2 regions of the Nakamurella sp. UYEF19 genome follow, and region 1 is predicted to be linked to the other one. Evidence: riboswitches for the same ligand, from Rfam matches in the RefSeq annotation. Region 1 holds a riboswitch; the other holds the start of a gene.
The links. Region 1 has a riboswitch for S-adenosylmethionine ahead of ABIB25_RS16105 (LLM class flavin-dependent oxidoreductase). Riboswitches for the same ligand answer to the same signal wherever they lie in the genome.
Positions count from the first base shown of each region.

Region 2: it holds a riboswitch for S-adenosylmethionine, as region 1 does, so the genes downstream of both, ABIB25_RS27575 (bifunctional o-acetylhomoserine/o-acetylserine sulfhydrylase) here and ABIB25_RS16105 (LLM class flavin-dependent oxidoreductase) in region 1, are expected to answer to the same signal.

Region 1 covers NZ_JBEPNO010000011.1:92,844-100,693, forward strand. The annotation lists gene ABIB25_RS16075 (protein kinase domain-containing protein) at 1-9, shown strand, start outside; gene ABIB25_RS16080 (NADPH-dependent FMN reductase) at 46-636, opposite strand; gene ABIB25_RS16085 (DUF1684 domain-containing protein) at 636-1,454, opposite strand; gene ABIB25_RS16090 (LLM class flavin-dependent oxidoreductase) at 1,488-2,579, opposite strand; gene ABIB25_RS16095 (FAD/NAD(P)-binding protein) at 2,569-4,596, opposite strand; gene ssuE (NADPH-dependent FMN reductase) at 4,593-5,714, opposite strand; SAM riboswitch class IV at 6,022-6,135, opposite strand; SAM riboswitch class IV at 6,309-6,421, shown strand; gene ABIB25_RS16105 (LLM class flavin-dependent oxidoreductase) at 6,499-7,725, shown strand; gene ABIB25_RS16110 (NtaA/DmoA family FMN-dependent monooxygenase) at 7,728-7,850, shown strand, end outside.
Region 2 covers NZ_JBEPNO010000038.1:16,641-24,490, reverse strand. The annotation lists gene ABIB25_RS27585 (hypothetical protein) at 1-153, shown strand, start outside; gene ABIB25_RS27580 (nucleoside triphosphate pyrophosphohydrolase) at 150-869, shown strand; SAM riboswitch class IV at 959-1,075, shown strand; gene ABIB25_RS27575 (bifunctional o-acetylhomoserine/o-acetylserine sulfhydrylase) at 1,351-2,664, shown strand; gene metX (homoserine O-acetyltransferase MetX) at 2,705-3,904, shown strand; gene fgd (glucose-6-phosphate dehydrogenase (coenzyme-F420)) at 4,004-5,002, shown strand; gene ABIB25_RS27560 (DUF1003 domain-containing protein) at 5,108-5,581, opposite strand; gene eno (phosphopyruvate hydratase) at 5,903-7,183, shown strand; gene ABIB25_RS27550 (FtsB family cell division protein) at 7,241-7,850, shown strand, end outside.

The sequences.
Region 1 (7,850 bases):
AATCGCTGACGTCGCAGTCGGTATCACCGGCCGCACCGGTGACCCTCAGCGCAGGGCCCCGACCGCCGCAGCCACCTGCCGGCCGTGCGCCGCGACGTACGCCGCGATGACGGCGTCCAGTTCGGGCAACTCGCTCTCCGACAGCAGCAGTGACGGAACCGGCGTCACCGCACCGAGTTCGCCAAGCACCGGCCGCAGTTGCCAGTCGGCCAGATGACGATGGGCCGGCCCCGCGGACACCGTCAGTGGCAGCACCACGGTCGAGGCGAGCGATCCCGCGGGCAGCGTGTCGAGCAACAGCTTGAGCAGACCGGTGAACGAGGCCTTGTACGTCGGCGTCGCCACCACCAGGACGTCGGCGGACCGGACCGCGGCGACCGCAATCGATGCCTCCTCGGACAACGACCACGGCGCCAGCAGTCCGCCGGCGATCCCGGCCAGGTCGACGACGGTCGTGGTGGATGCCGGCAGCGCGCCGGCCACCGCGGCCGCGAGCGCCGCTGCAGCGGTCAGCGTCCTCGACCCGGCCTTCGGATTCCCCACGACGACGACGATCGACAGCGCACTCTGCTCGGGCGCACCGATCCCTCCAATCCCGGCGGCTGTCTCGGTTGCCTCCGGTGTCGCGGCTGTCATCACGCGGCAGTCGCCGGCGCGAGTTCCCCGGCGGTGACGGCGATCGGCACGACGTTGCCGGCGGGCGGCGCCGGGCAGGTGCCGAAGTCGGAGAAGGAGAACGGAAAGTTGATCGCACGATTGAAGTCGATCGTGACCCGGCCGTCGGCGTCCGGAGCCGTGGTCGCGACCGCGCGCCAGCGCGCGGTCGTCTCGCCGTTCGTCCCGTCGTGGAACGGCACATTCAGCGAACCGGCGCCACCCGCGGTGACCGTCAACTCGACCGACTGCCCCTGCAGGACGATCGTCACCGTCCCGACGCCGGTGATCGACTGGACCAGATCGTCCCGGGCCGTCGACACCTCGATCTGACGAGGGGCGTCGAAAGGCTCGAAGTGTCCGGTCACCACCCACTTCTCGTCGATGTCGAAGGTCGGCACGCCGGCGAAGCCGAGCAGCGCCGAGGCCTGCGGGTCGCGGGTGCGGATGGCATAGCGGCCCCCTCGGAGGGCCAGTTCGATCTGCACGTCGCCGATCGACACCCACTGCAGGGCCCTGGCTTCGGCGACCTCGGCCCGCACCGTGCCGTCCACCGGCACCGCCAGTCCGTTCTCGTCGCCGACGACGGTGTAGCCGTCATCCGCGGTCGCGGTGAGCACCGCATGGCCGTCCTGCACGGAGAAGAGGCCGGGCAGCCCCGGCAGGGCCGACGGGGCCTGCGGCACCCAGTGGAAGCTGGTCAGGCTGAGCCAGCCGTGCGGGGTGGCCAGCGCTCGTTCCCGAGCGGAATGCCAGGTCTGCCAATCGTTCACGAAGTCGGACGTCAGGGTGGTGGTCATCTCTTGCTCCTGTTGGATCGATACTGCTGGATGTCAGGCGGCTGCAGTGGCGCGGTCGCGGCGGGCGACCTCGTCGCGGACCAGCGGGATCACATAGCGACCGAAATCGATGGCGTCGTCGAGGATGTCGTACCCGCGGGCCGAGAGGATCCGGACTCCGAGGTCGTAGTAGTCCAGCAGGGCCGCTGCCACCGTCTCCGGGGTACCGACCAGGGCCGTCGAGTTCCCGCCTCCGCCGGTCAGTCCGGTCGGCGCCGTCCAGAGGGCGCGATCATGCCGTTCACCCTCCGCGACGGCAGCGAGAAGGCGCTGCGAGCCGGCATTCTCGGGAGATCCCGAGCGACGGAAGGTCGGCCGTCCGGCGGCGTGGTCCTTGATGCGTCCGAGAATGCGTTCGGCCTTCTCCCAGGCCAGTTCCTCGGTCGGCGCGATGATCGGTCGAAAGGCCACTTGCAAGGTCGGCCGGGGCTTGCCGGCCGTCGCCGCGGCAGCGTCGATGGACGCGATCTGCTCCTTCGTTCCCGCCAGTGGCTCACCCCAGAGGGCGTAGATGTCGGACTCGGCCGCACCGACGGCATAGGCGGCGGCCGACGAACCGCCGAAGGACACCCGCGGGCGTGGCTGCTGGACCGGGAAGATGTCGGAGACGAAGGCCTTGATCTGGTAGTACTTGCCGTCGTAGTCGAACCGGTCGTGAGAGGTCCAGGCCTGCTTGACGATCTGGATGTACTCGCGGGTGCGCTCGTAGCGGGAATCCTTGTCCAGGTAATCGCCTTCGGCCGCCTGGTCCGCCGTCGATCCGCCGGTGATGAAGTGCACCTCGAACCGCCCGCCGGAGATCTGGTCGAGGGTGGCGAACGTCTTCGCCGCGTACGTCGGGGCCGAGACGTTGGGCCGCTGGGCCAGCACCAGGTTGATGCGCTCGGTGTGCGCTGCGACGAAGGCCGCTACCGGCGCCGGATCCGGCGATCCGGAATGGTAGGCGAAAAGGATTCTGTCCCAACCGTTGTCCTCGTGGGCACGAGCCAACCGCTTGGTGTAGTCGAGATCGAGACTCCCGCCGGTGCGGGTGGTCACCTCGCTGGCGTCGTTGGTACCGGCAATTCCGAGGAACTCAACGGGCATGGCTGGACTCGCTTTCCTTGAGAGGGGATGAAGTGTCTGGGTCCGGCGCAGTCGCCACCATGCCCCGAACAGCCGCGAGGCGCAGCAGTTCCCGTGCGACCTGGTCGTTCTGGCGGAAGCCGGCGCCGTTGAAACCGGGACGGGCGAAGCCCGCCGACCCGGCGGAACCGGAGACCGATGGCCCGAGCAGGAATCTCGTCGGGTGCACGGTGCGATCTGCCCGGACGGCGCGACAACTGGCGTCGGCCAGCAACTGACCGCCGCCGAGGCTGCGGCCGTCCTCGGCGACCAAGTCCTCCGCGGCGACCTCGCCGTCGGCGAGCAGCCGGGCGATGACTGGGTCGGACGCGGCCCTGACGTCGGGACGCGGCAGTCGGGCATCGATCAGCGCGTCGGCTTCCACCGTCCCGGCCACGGCCGGCGAGGAGCCGACGAAGCGGCCGTTCTCGACGCGGACCTGCATGTCGGGTCCGACGAAATCGATGAATCCCGCCCGGTGGAGGGCCAGCAGTTCGTGCAGGCGGCGGGGCGGCGGGCCGCTGGCCAGGAACGAGAAGAGGCCATGAAAAGCCCCTTCCACGCGTTGGACCCGGTCCTGCGCGCTGACCCGGCCACCGACCACGGCGCCCGCGAGCACGCCGTAGACCGTCAGCAGCCCGTTGAAGACGGCGTGGTCCGGCGAGTAGGCGGGATCGGCCCGGCGGGCCAGGTCGGCGCTGATCTCCCCGACCAGCGCGTCGGCAAGGGCGCCGTGATCGGGGAACTCCCGACCGGCCAGCGGACGGTCGATCGCGGCCAGGTCGAACCGGTCGGCCGGGTCGGGCACCGCCGATGCGACGTAGTCGGCGAAGTCCTGATCGGTGACGGCGGTCGGGTCGGTACGGTCCAGCACCGCCGAGAACTCCTCCCATCCGACGCGGGTGCGCTCGGCGTGGAATTCGAAGAGACGGCGATAGTGCACAGCCGTCAGCTCCTTCACGATGAGCGGCCAGAGCTGGGTCCGGAAGTCCGCCGGATGGTCGGGGCCAAACGACTCCAGCGCGGCCGGGGTGAAGTACACCGGCGGCACCGGCGCGGCAGACCCGAGCGAGTAGCCGAGCTTGGCGTGATACGGCACCCCCCGGCGAGACCCCACGTGCAGCACCGGTTCCGCTCCGCCGGGAAGGTAGGTCAGGCCCTCGTGACCCTCGACGAAGCGGCCACCGCGACCCTCGAAGACCAGCACCATCACATCGATGAACGCCAGGCCGAAACCGCGCACCAGCACGTCGGCACCGGGCCGCAGACCGCTCAGGTCCACGTCGGCGGTGTAGCCGGGCGGGATGTAGACCAGGTCGTGCTCGGACGCCGCGGCGCTCAGTTCCTTCTCCGCGCGCGTCGGGTGACGGTCGAGGTACCCCTGCGCCAGGACCACCAGATCGGCGGTCAGCGCCGTGCCGTCGGCCAGCCGGACCGCCTGCCGCGCAGACGAAGTGCCGGCAGAAGCGCCGTCAGGCGAACCGCCGGTCAGCAAGGTCTCCCGCACCGAGACGGCCCGTTGCAGGTGCCGGGTCACCGTCACCGAGGCCGGCAGACTGGATAGCACGCTCTCGAAGGTCCACGACAGGTACAGCGACTGGATCTCGCGGCTGGCGAAGTCGTGCGCCTTGAAAGCATCGGCCGCCGCGCGGAGTCCGTTGTCGATCAGCACCTGACGGCCAACCCCGGCGACCCACTGGTCGAGCGGCGGGCCGGGCACGATCGGCCCGGCGCACACGACCGACTCGTCGAGGAAAACGGTGACGTCCTTGGCGACGGAGTTCATCCACAGCAGCGGCGACTGGTTGCGGCGCCAGATACGGCCGCCGCCGACCGGGAACGGATCGACGATGTGCACATCCAATCCACCGGCCGGGATCAGGTCGGCATTCGCCGCGATCCGTTCCATCAGCGAGACGGTCCGCGGGCCGCCGCCGACGAACACCAGGCTCGGCTTCTCCGCACCATTCGACCAGGCGCTCGTCGATCGGGCGCTCATCGACCGGCACCGACCGTTTCGGGCTCACGCTCGGGCTGCTCCCAGTCGGCCAGACCGGCACCCGGGACCAGTTCCTTGGCGAAGGCCAGCGGGCCGATGGTCTCCGGATCAGCCGTGACGTCGAATCTCGCCTGATACCCCGACGCGAGGTACAGCTTGGTCGCCTCCGGTTGGCGCGGGCCGGTGGTGAGGTGAATCCGTCGGTAGCCGAGGTCGAGGGCAGCCCGCTCCAGTTCCGCCATCAATCGCCGGCCGAGTCCTCGACGACGGTGACGCGAGGACGTCCAGACCCGCTTGACCTCGGCCGTCGCGTCGTCATAGCGACGGATGGCCCCGCCGGCCACCGTCTCACCGTTCTCGGTCAGCACCAGGAAGGCGCCGTCGGGCGGTAGGAAGTCGGTCACCGGGACCTCGGTGAGCTGGGTGTAGGCCGAAACCCGGCCGTAGCGGGTGGTGTATTCGACGCTCAGGTCGTCCAGCAGCGGCGCCAGTTCCGGGTCACCCGGCTCGACGTACAGGACGGACAGATCCGGGTCACCCGCCACCGGCGACACCCGGCGCGGACCGGGCGGCAACTGAACCGGGGAATGACGGGCCAGCGCGGCCAGGAAGTTCTCGGTCACCTCGGCCACCGGGCCGGCGGAGGCCGGATCGATGAGCACACCGCCGTCCGGGTAGACACGGATGTGGGAGGAGAGCACGAACCACCCCTGCCCGACGTGGTCGGCCCCCAGGCTGGTCAGCACCGGGCGCAGAGCGTAGTCGACGGCGAGGACGTGGGCGGGTGATCCACCGGTGACGAGCGGGAGCACGGCCTTACCGCGGAAAGCCCTCTGCGGCAACAGATCCAGGAATACCTTCAAGAGGCCGGAGTACGCCGCCTTGTAGACCGGCGACACCACGACCACGGCGTCGGCTGCGTCCACCGCCTCGACCGCCTCGGCGATCGCGCTGTCGTTGACATCGGCGCTCAGCAGGGCCTGCGCGGGCAGGTCCCGGATCACCACCGGCAGCACGGTGTGGCCGGCCCCGGTGATCCGCCGGCTGACGTAGGACAGCAGCGCGTCGGTGCTCGAGTTGACCGACGGGCTCCCCGCGATGGTCACGATGGTGGACATATCACTCCCTGGGACGGAGCCTCGTCTCCGCGAGGGAGAGGAGGCCGGATTCGCAGTCGTTCCGATTTCACTGGAGGCGACGCTGCCCCGGTTCCACACCGGGGAAAACAACATCGACCGCCAAATGTTTCCCGCCGGGGCAGCCCAGTAACGGGCACTGGTCAGAACCGGAGGGAAAACCGGTCAGACCGGACAGAGCGCGCTGGACAGTCGCCCCAGGTCGACGTGCCGACGGCGGACGCCGATCGGCGACCTCGGGATCCTCGACTCGTTCACACGATTCCGTCCGTCCAGATGACCGAAGGCCACCACACGCTTGCGGTGCCCGGGTCGGGCACCACCTGGTCGTCATCCGGAGCACCCCACCGTGGAAGAGGGTTGCCGCCCAACGAGCCGGAGCTTGTCGCTGGGTCTCATGACCTGCTTCGAAGTTAGTCCACGGGCGTTCGGCGGGTCAACCCGTTGCGGTCCGGAAGCGCCCGTGATGCCCCATCCAGAACCGCGCTCCTGGAACACTTCCGGAGTGAAGCGTTTCAGTCGCCACGCTCCGGGCCGGGGGCCGGGGAACATCGGCCGGTGCTATCGTTGTTGGCAGGTAATGAGTGTCAACCACAAGCCCTGGCTGGTTGATCAGCAACCCTCCATGTGCGGCGGGGTGCTCCAGGTGATGACCTGGCGGACGCCGACCGGCTCCGCAAGCGCTTGTGGTGTCCACGATGTCGACACGTCCTACCCAGATCCGCACGGTCGACAGGGCGGATGTCCCCGATCAAGAGGTTTCCGCGTGAGCGCATCGAACAAGACACCACTTCACCTGGCCATCGCCCTCGACGGGGCGGGCTGGCATCCTGCCGCCTGGCGCGAGCCGGCGGCACGCCCGACGGAGCTCTTCACCGCCGACTACTGGCTCGATCTCATCCGCACCGCCGAGCGGGGGTTGGCCGACTTCGTCACGTTGGAGGACTCGTTCGGCCTCCAGACGGCGACGCCGCTGCAGCCCGGCGGGAACGACGAGCGGACCGACCAGGTTGCCGGGCGGCTCGACGCCGTGCTCATCGCGGCGCGGGTGGCCCCGCTGACGAGTCACATCGGGCTGGTGCCGACGGCCCTTGCCACCCACACCGAACCGTTCCACGTGTCGAAGTCGATAGCCACCCTGGATCACGTCAGCACCGGACGGGCCGGCGTCCGCATCCAGGTCTCCCCCGACGCTCGGACCGCGGCACACTTCGGCCGACGGGACCTCCCGGAGATCACCCTGGACAACCTGGCGGAACCGGTTGTCCAGCAGGCCGTCTCGGATCTCTTCGACGAAGCTGCCGACTACGTCGAGGTGATCAGGCGACTCTGGGACAGCTGGGAGGACGACGCCGAGATCCGTGACGCGGCGACCGGACGTTTCATCGACCGGGACAAGCTGCACTACATCGACTTCGAGGGCCGGTACTTCTCGGTCAAGGGACCGTCGATCGTCCCCCGGTCACCGCAGGGCCAGCCCATCGTCACGGCGCTCGCCCACCAGCGGGTGCCGTACCGATTCGCCGCGAGGTCCGCGGACATCGTGTTCGTGACACCGACCGACATCGCTGACGCAGCAAGTATTGTGCGTCAGGTCAGGACGGAACGGTCGGCGGTCGGACGTGACACTGAGGAGCTGGCGGTCTACGCCGACCTGGTGGTCTTCCTCGACAGCGCTGCGGAGTCCGGCGCCGACCGAAAGGCTCGTCTGGACAAGCTGTCCGGTGCCGCTTACACCTCGGACGCGCTGATCTTCACCGGGTCGGCCGGCGAGCTCGCAGATCTACTGGCCGCTTGGCAGGACGCCGGCATCACCGGCTATCGCCTGCGTCCCGGGGCCCTTCCGGACGATCTGGAGACCATCGTCGACCGCCTCGTCCCGGAACTGCAGGAGCGCGGGCTGTTCCGCACCGCCTACGAGTCCGATTCCCTGCGTGGACTTCTCGGGCTGGAACGCCCGGCCAACCGCTACTCGACCCTGCAGAAGGTCTGAAGATGACAAGGTCTGACAAGACAAGGCCACGCAAGCAGATTCACCTGGCCGCCCACTTCCCGGGCGTCAACAACACCACGGTGTGGAGCGACCCACGGTCGGGCAGCCACATCGAGTTCGAGTCG
Region 2 (7,850 bases), on a different contig from region 1:
TTCAGTTCGGTCTCAGGTCTGTCCGACGCCTTCGACCTGGGTGTCCTGTTGCTGGGCAAGTATGTAAGCAGTACGTCGATCTCCGTCAACCCGCGTTACGGGGTGTGGGATCCAGGAACCCTCCAGGTCATCCCCGGCAACGACGGCCTATGACGGCCGCTCTGCCGGACGACAAACCGGACGACAACCCGGAGGTACGGATCGTGCGGCAACCAGCCGGTCGCGGAGCGGGGCTGCGTCGAGCCGTCGAGGTGATGGACCGGCTGCGCTCGCCGGGCGGGTGCCCGTGGGACGCCGAGCAGACGCACGACTCGCTCCGTCGTTACCTGGTGGAGGAGTGCTACGAGCTGCTCGAGGCCATCGAGGACGGCGACGACGCTGCCATTCGGGAGGAACTGGGGGATGTGCTGCTCCAGGTGCTCTTCCACGCGCGCATCGCCGCCGAGCGCGGTGCCGACGACGGTGGATTCGACATCGATGACGTGGCAGGCGATCTCGCCGACAAGTTGATCCGGCGACACCCGCACGTGTTCGGGTCTGCCGAACCCCTTCGTACCGCAGCGGACCAACAGGTCCGGTGGGACGAGCTCAAGAAAGCCGAACGGGGCCGATCGTCCGTCCTCTCCGGCGTGGCACTCGGGCAGCCGGCCACGGCCTTGGCCGCCAAGCTCGGCTCGCGCGCGGCCCGGGAGGGTCTGGCCGTCGAACTGCCGACGGGTGATTCGGCCGCCGAGCAGATCTTCCGGATCGCCTACGCGGCCGGAGCCGCCGGCGCCGACCCGGAGGCCGACCTCCGGGCGGTGGCCAAGGACGTGGCCCAGCGTCTGCAGGAAGCCGAGAGCGCCGGCAGGTCCCTGGACCAGATGTAGGGGTCGTCGGGGACAGCATTTGATGCCGGAGGAACGGCGGCCACCCTGCCCACCCCGAAGGCCGTGCGAGCCCGCTACACTCGTCGCCAGGTCTTGAGTTCCAGCGACAAGCGCCGGCTTGCTGGGCGGCAACCCTCCACTCGCGGTGGGGTGCCCCGGATGATGACCAGGCGGTTCACCGAGGTGGTGATCCGCAAGCGCGGGCCCGCCAGCGGGCGAGCCCCAGTCGAGAGCGAATGGGAGAACCGCTGTGCGCGAACGAATGTGTTGTTGCTCCTGACCTGACGGCCGGGGCGACCCTGGTCCTGCACTGCGTGCAGAGGGACCACATCCTTGTTCCGCCCGGAAACCTGCGGGCCGAACGACCCACCTCGTCGCCACGTCCGTCCATCCACCCCAGATCGTTGGCTCGACCCCAGATCAGTCCTCGACCCACCCTCCGCCTCTTTCCCACCACCCCACACCCACCAGGAGCGCAAAGATGAGCCCCAACTGGTCTTTCGAGACCCGCCAGATCCACGCCGGCCAGACCCCCGACCCCACCACCAAGGCGCGGGCGCTGCCGATCTACCAGACGACGTCGTTCGCCTTCGACTCCTCCGAGCACGGACGCAAGCTGTTCGCCCTCGAGGAACTCGGCAATATCTACACCCGGATCATGAACCCGACCACGGCCGTGGTCGAGGAGCGGATCTCCTCTCTCGAGGGCGGTGTCGGCGCTCTGCTCGTCGCGTCCGGCCAGGCGGCCGAGACACTGGCCATCCTGTCGATCGCGGAGGCCGGCGACCATATCGTCTCCTCGCCGCGGCTCTACGGCGGCACCTACAACCTGCTGCACTACACGCTGCCGAAGTACGGCATCACCGTCGACTTCGTCGAGAACCCGGACGACGCTGACGCCTGGCGTGCCGCGGTCAAGCCGAACACCAAGCTGTTCTACGCCGAGTCGATCTCCAACCCCCAACTGGACGTCCTGGACTTCGAGGCCGTCGCCGGTGTCGCACACGAGAACGGTGTGCCGCTGATGGTCGACAACACCGTCCCGACGCCATTTCTCATCCGCCCCTTCGAATTCGGCGTCGACATCGTCGTGCATTCGGCGACCAAGTACCTCGGCGGCCACGGCACGGCCATCGGCGGCGCGATCGTCGACTCCGGCAACTTCGACTGGACGGCCGACCCGGAGAAGTTCCCGAACTTCAACAACCCCGACCCGAGCTACAACAACCTGGTGTGGGGACGCGATCTCGGTCCCGAGGGTCTCTTCAAGTCCAACGTGTCCTTCATCTTCAAGACCCGACTCCAGTCGCTGCGCGACATGGGCCCGTCGATCTCACCGTTCAACTCCTTCCTGCTGGCCCAGGGCATCGAGACGTTGAGCCTGCGCATGGAGCGCCACGTGGACAACGCGACCAAGGTCGCCCAGTTCCTCGAGGGCCGCGACGAGGTCGAGTCGGTCTCGTACCCGTCACTCGCCTCCAGCCCGTGGAAGGCCAACCAGGAGAAGTACTCTCCTCGCGGCGGCGGCCCGATCGTGGCCTTCGAGATCAAGGGCGGTGTCGAGGCCGGCCAGATCTTCACCGACGCGCTGGAGGTCTTCACCAACCTGGCCAACATCGGTGACGTGCGCTCGCTGGTGATCCACCCGGCGTCCACCACCCACGGCCAGCTGTCCCCGGCCGAGCAACTGACCACCGGTGTCACCCCCGGGTTGATCCGGCTGGCCATCGGCACGGAGAACATCGACGACATCCTGGCCGATCTGGAAGCGGGTTTCCGGGCAGCGAAGTCCTGATGCCCGTCACTTGCTGCAGTCCGTGTGATCAGTGACCCTGGTGACGCGTACCAACGATGCCGCCGGCTCGCCTTCGGGTGCGGCCGGCGGCAGCGTTCGTGGCGAGCCGACCGGCAGCCAGGAGCCCCTTGCCCAGGGTGCCGGGCAGCCGTCCGGACGCAGGTTCGTCGAGATCGGTGACCTGGCACTGGAATCCGGCGAGGTGCTGCCGTCGGTGACGATGTGTTTCGAATCGTGGGGACGCCTGGACGAGGCGGGTGACAACGCCGTGCTCGTCCTGCACGCCCTGACCGGTGACTCCCACGTGACCGGGGCGACCGGGCCCGACCACCCGACGCCGGGCTGGTGGGACGGCCTCATCGGGCCGGGCGCTCCGCTCGACGACGGACAGTTCTTCGTGCTCGCCCCGAACGTGCTGGGCGGATGCCGCGGAACCACTGGTCCCTCGTCGATCTCGCCGGACGGGCGACCGTGGGGTTCCAGGTTCCCGTCGCTGACCACCCGCGACCAGGTCTCCGCCGAACATGCCCTCGCCCGCGCCCTGGGCATCCGTCGGGTGGTCGCGGTGATCGGCGGGTCGATGGGCGGCATGAGGGCCCTGGAGTGGGGTGTCACGTACCCCGACGAGGTCGACCGGGTCATCGCCATCGCCACCACCGCAGCTGCATCGGCTGACCAGATCGCCTGGGCCGCACCACAACTTGCTGCCATCCGGCTGGACCCGGAATTCCGTGCCGGTGACTACTACGACGGGCCCGGCCCAATCGGCGGCATGGCCGTCGCACGCCAGATCGCACACATCACCTACCGCTCCGGGTTCGAACTCGACCAGCGATTCGGTCGTCAGCTGCAACCCGGCGGCGGTGCCACCTCGCGACCCTGGTTCGCCGTCGAGTCCTATCTCGCCCACCACGGCGAGAAGCTGGGACGACGATTCGATCCCAACTCCTATTTGGTGCTGACCGAGGCGATGAACGCCCACGATCTCGGCCGCGGACGCGGGGGTGTCGAGGCCGCGCTCCAGCGCATCAACGCGGCGCTGACCGTCGCCGTCGTCGACTCCGACCGGTTGTACACCCCGGCCGAGGGCGTGCGGATCGCTGCCGCACCGGCGGCGGGTCCATTGATCACGATGCATTCCGATCACGGCCACGACGGGTTCCTGATCGAGGCCGACCAGGTCGCGGCTGTCGTCCGGGATGCGCTCGGTTCCGGCCGCGCCCGAGCGGTCGACGAGTAGCCCACGGACCGAGGGTCGGGACCCGGCGAGTAAGAATGAGAAGCGGCGACCGGTCGCAGACCGGGTCATCGTCGTCGATCCGCATAAGGAGCAAGATCAATGGCATTGCGTCTGGGGTACAAGGCCTCCGCCGAGCAGTTCGGACCGAAGGAACTGGCTGACTTCGGTGTGCTGGCCGAGCAGGCCGGGTTCGACTCGGTGTTCGTCTCCGATCACCTGCAGCCCTGGCGCCACGACGGCGGGCACGCCCCGGCCGCGCTGCCGTGGCTGGGCGCGCTCGGTGCGCGGACCGAGAAGATCGTCATGGGCACCAGCGTGCTCACCCCGACGTTCCGCTACCACCCGGCCGTCATCGCTCAGGCCTTCGCCACCCTGGGCATGCTCTTCCCCGGCCGGGTCATCCTCGGCGTCGGGTCGGGGGAGTCGTTGAACGAGGTGCCCCTGGGCCTGACCTGGCCCGACGGGAAGGAACGCTTCGCGCGGATGAAGGAAGCCGTCACCCTGATCCAGCAGCTCTGGCGCGAGGACCGGGTCACCTTCGAGGGCACCTACTACCAGACCGACAAGGCCACCATCTACGACAAGCCGGAGCAGCCGGTACCGATCTACATCGGCGCGTCGGGCCCGGCGGCGACCCGGCTGGCCGGACGCATCGCGGACGGCTTCATCACCACCTCGGGCAAGGCCGACACGCTCTACCGGGACACGCTGCTGCCCGCCCTGGCCGAGGGCGCCGGCAAGGTCGGCCGGACGCTGGACGACATGGACCTGCTGATCGAGATGAAGGTGTCCTTCGACCACGACCGCGAGCGGGCACTGGCGGACACCAAGTACTGGGGTGCGCTGGCGCTGACGCCCGATCAGAAGATGGGCGTCGAGGATCCGCTGGAGATGCAGCGCCTGGCCGACGCACTGCCGGTCGAGCAGGCCGCCTCCCGCTGGATCGTCTCCACCGACCCGGAGGAGCATGTCGAGAAGATCAAGCACTACGTCGATCTCGGGTTCAAGCACCTCGTCTTCCATGCCCCCGGCCCCGATCAGGCGAAATTCCTGGAGCTCTACGGCACCGAGGTCCTGCCCCGCCTCCGCGCGCTGTAGTCAACCCCACCCCGCGCTGATCAACTTCGACGGCGCTCATGATCGGGTCGATTCGCGTCACTTCGGTCCCATTGACGTCACGATGATCAGCGCGGCGGAAGTTGATCAGCGCGAAGGCGCCGGATCATCGTGGTCTGCGGGTTTCACGACGACCCGCCCGTCCGGTGAGGCCGACAGCAGTCGCTTGTGCAGCTCTGCGGTCAGGACGTGGATCTGACGGGTCAGGTCGGTGTTGGTCTTGAGCTCCAGTTCCTGCTCGACGAAGTCGTGGTCGGCCTTGTGCTGCTGGAAGGCGGCCGCCCGGTTCTGCCCGATCATCACGAAGGTGGACAGGAAGATGGCCTCGAGGGAGACCACCAGCGTCAGCGTCGGCCACGGTGACTTCTCGATGAACAACATCCACGAAGCGAACACGACGATGTGCAGGTAGACGAACATCATCGACCCGGCGAACGAGGTGATCGTGTCGGCGACCTTCAGCTGGAGGTCACCGGCCCGGTGCTCGATCTGGGCCGCGACGGTCGGGTGGTGCTGGACGGCCTTGGTGGTGGCCTGGGTCGTCGAGGTGGGTTTGGTCATGAGGGACTCCGGAGCGGTCAGGGGCCGGGAAGGCGGAACGGAATTCGTTATCGAAGCGCACTATCCACCGTCGTGGCCACCGGGTGACCCGAATTCACCAAATCGTCACCCCGTCGCGGTCCCGGCCGGGCCAACCGGGCGAGTCAGGTGCCGACAGGGCGGTTCGCGCCGATAGGGTGATCCCGGGGCGCAACCCCCGACCTCTGGCGTAGCCGTGCCCGGTCGCGTACGTGCATCAGCGTGCGTGGTCGTCCTCCGCGGCCGTGGCAGCGCACAGCCTGAACCTGAACCTCAACCTGCTACTCACGAAAGGATGTGCCCGTGGCGGCCATCGAACTCATCGGAGCCCGCGAGATCCTGGATTCCCGGGGGAACCCCACCGTCGAGGTGGAGGTCGCGCTGGAGGACGGTTCGCTGGCCCGTGCTGCCGTTCCGTCGGGAGCGTCGACCGGCGAGCACGAAGCGGTCGAGCTTCGTGACGGCGACATGTCCCGCTACCTGGGCAAAGGCGTGCAGAAGGCGGTCGAGGCCGTACTAGACGAGATCGGGCCGGAGCTCGTCGGCTACGACGCCACCGAGCAGCGCCTGATCGACCAGAAGCTCATCGACCTGGACGGAACACCGGACAAGAGCCGAATCGGTGCCAACGCCATCCTCGGGGTCTCGCTCGCCGTCGCCAAGGCGGCCGCGGAGTCGGCCGAGCTGGAACTGTTCCGCTACATCGGCGGACCGAACGCCCACATCCTGCCCGTCCCGATGATGAACATCGTCAACGGCGGCGCCCACGCCGACACCGCTGTCGACGTCCAGGAGTTCATGATCGCGCCCATCGGCGCACCGACCTTCCGCGAGGCCCTGCGCTGGGGCGCCGAGGTCTACCACTCGCTCAAGTCGGTCCTGAAGAGCAAGGGCCTGTCGACCGGGCTGGGTGACGAGGGCGGCTTCGCGCCGTCGCTGTCCTCCAACCGGGCGGCCCTCGACCTCATCAGCGAGGCGGTGACGAAGGCCGGCTTCACCGTCGGCACCGACATCGCCTTCGCCATGGACGTTGCCGCCACCGAGTTCCACTCCAACGGCTCCTACACCTTCGAGGGTGCGCAGAAATCCTCCGCCGAGCTCATCAAGTACTACGCGGAACTGGTCGCCAACTACCCGATCGTGTCGATCGAGGATCCGCTGTCCGAGGACGACTGGGACGGCTGGGTCGCGATGACCGCCGAGATGGGCACCAAGATCCAGATCGTCGGCGACGACCTGTTCGTCACCAACCCGGACCGCATCGAGGAGGGCATCGCCCGCGGCGCCGCCAATGCCCTGCTGGTCAAGGTGAACCAGATCGGCACGCTGTCGGAGACTCTCGACGCCGTGACGCTCGCCCAGACCTCCGGGTACCGCTGCATGATGAGCCACCGCTCCGGCGAGACCGAGGACACGACCATCGCCGATCTCGCCGTCGCCACCGGCTGCGGCCAGATCAAGACGGGCGCGCCGGCGCGGTCCGAGCGGGTGGCCAAGTACAACCAGTTGCTGCGCATCGAGGACAACCTGGGCGAGGCCGCCCGCTACCTCGGCGAGCTGGCCTTCCCGCGGTTCAAGGCCTGACCCGGTCAGATCTGACGAGAAGCAGCGGTTGCCGGATCTGACGAGGAGCAGCGGTTGATGGACAGCAACTCACGACGTCGCGCGGGCGGCACCGGCCCCTCACGGGGCGGCGCCGGGTCGCGTGGCGGACGTGCGCTGCGGTCCGGTCGTCCGGTCGTCAACCGGCGAACGGCCGACGGCGCCACCCCGGCGGACGACCTGAAGGACGTGGCACCCTCCCGTGCCGCGTCCACCCGGCCGGCCGGCACCAGGCCGGCCACCCACAGCGGCGGCCTCGGCCGTCGTATCGGGCGGATCTCTGCCGGGTCCGGTGCTGCAGCAGGGACCGGGCCGGCGTCCCGGACCCGATCGCAACTGGCCAAGCAGGTTGCCGTGCTCGGTCTGGTCTTCTGCGCGGTCGCGCTCGTCCTCGCCGTGCCCCTCCGCCACTATCTGGCCCAGCGGGCGGCGTTGGGCGTCGAGGTCAGCCACGAGCAACAACTGCGCGCCGAGTTCGCCTCGCTGGTCCAGGAGCAGGCAGCTCTCACCGAGCCCGCCTACATCCAGGCCGAGGCGAAGCGACGACTGCAGTACGTCCGACCCGGTGACACGGTCTACGTCGTCCATGCTCCGCCCCTCGCGGCAGCCAAGGCAGCACCGGCGAAGGTGGCGGCTCCGGACGTGCCGT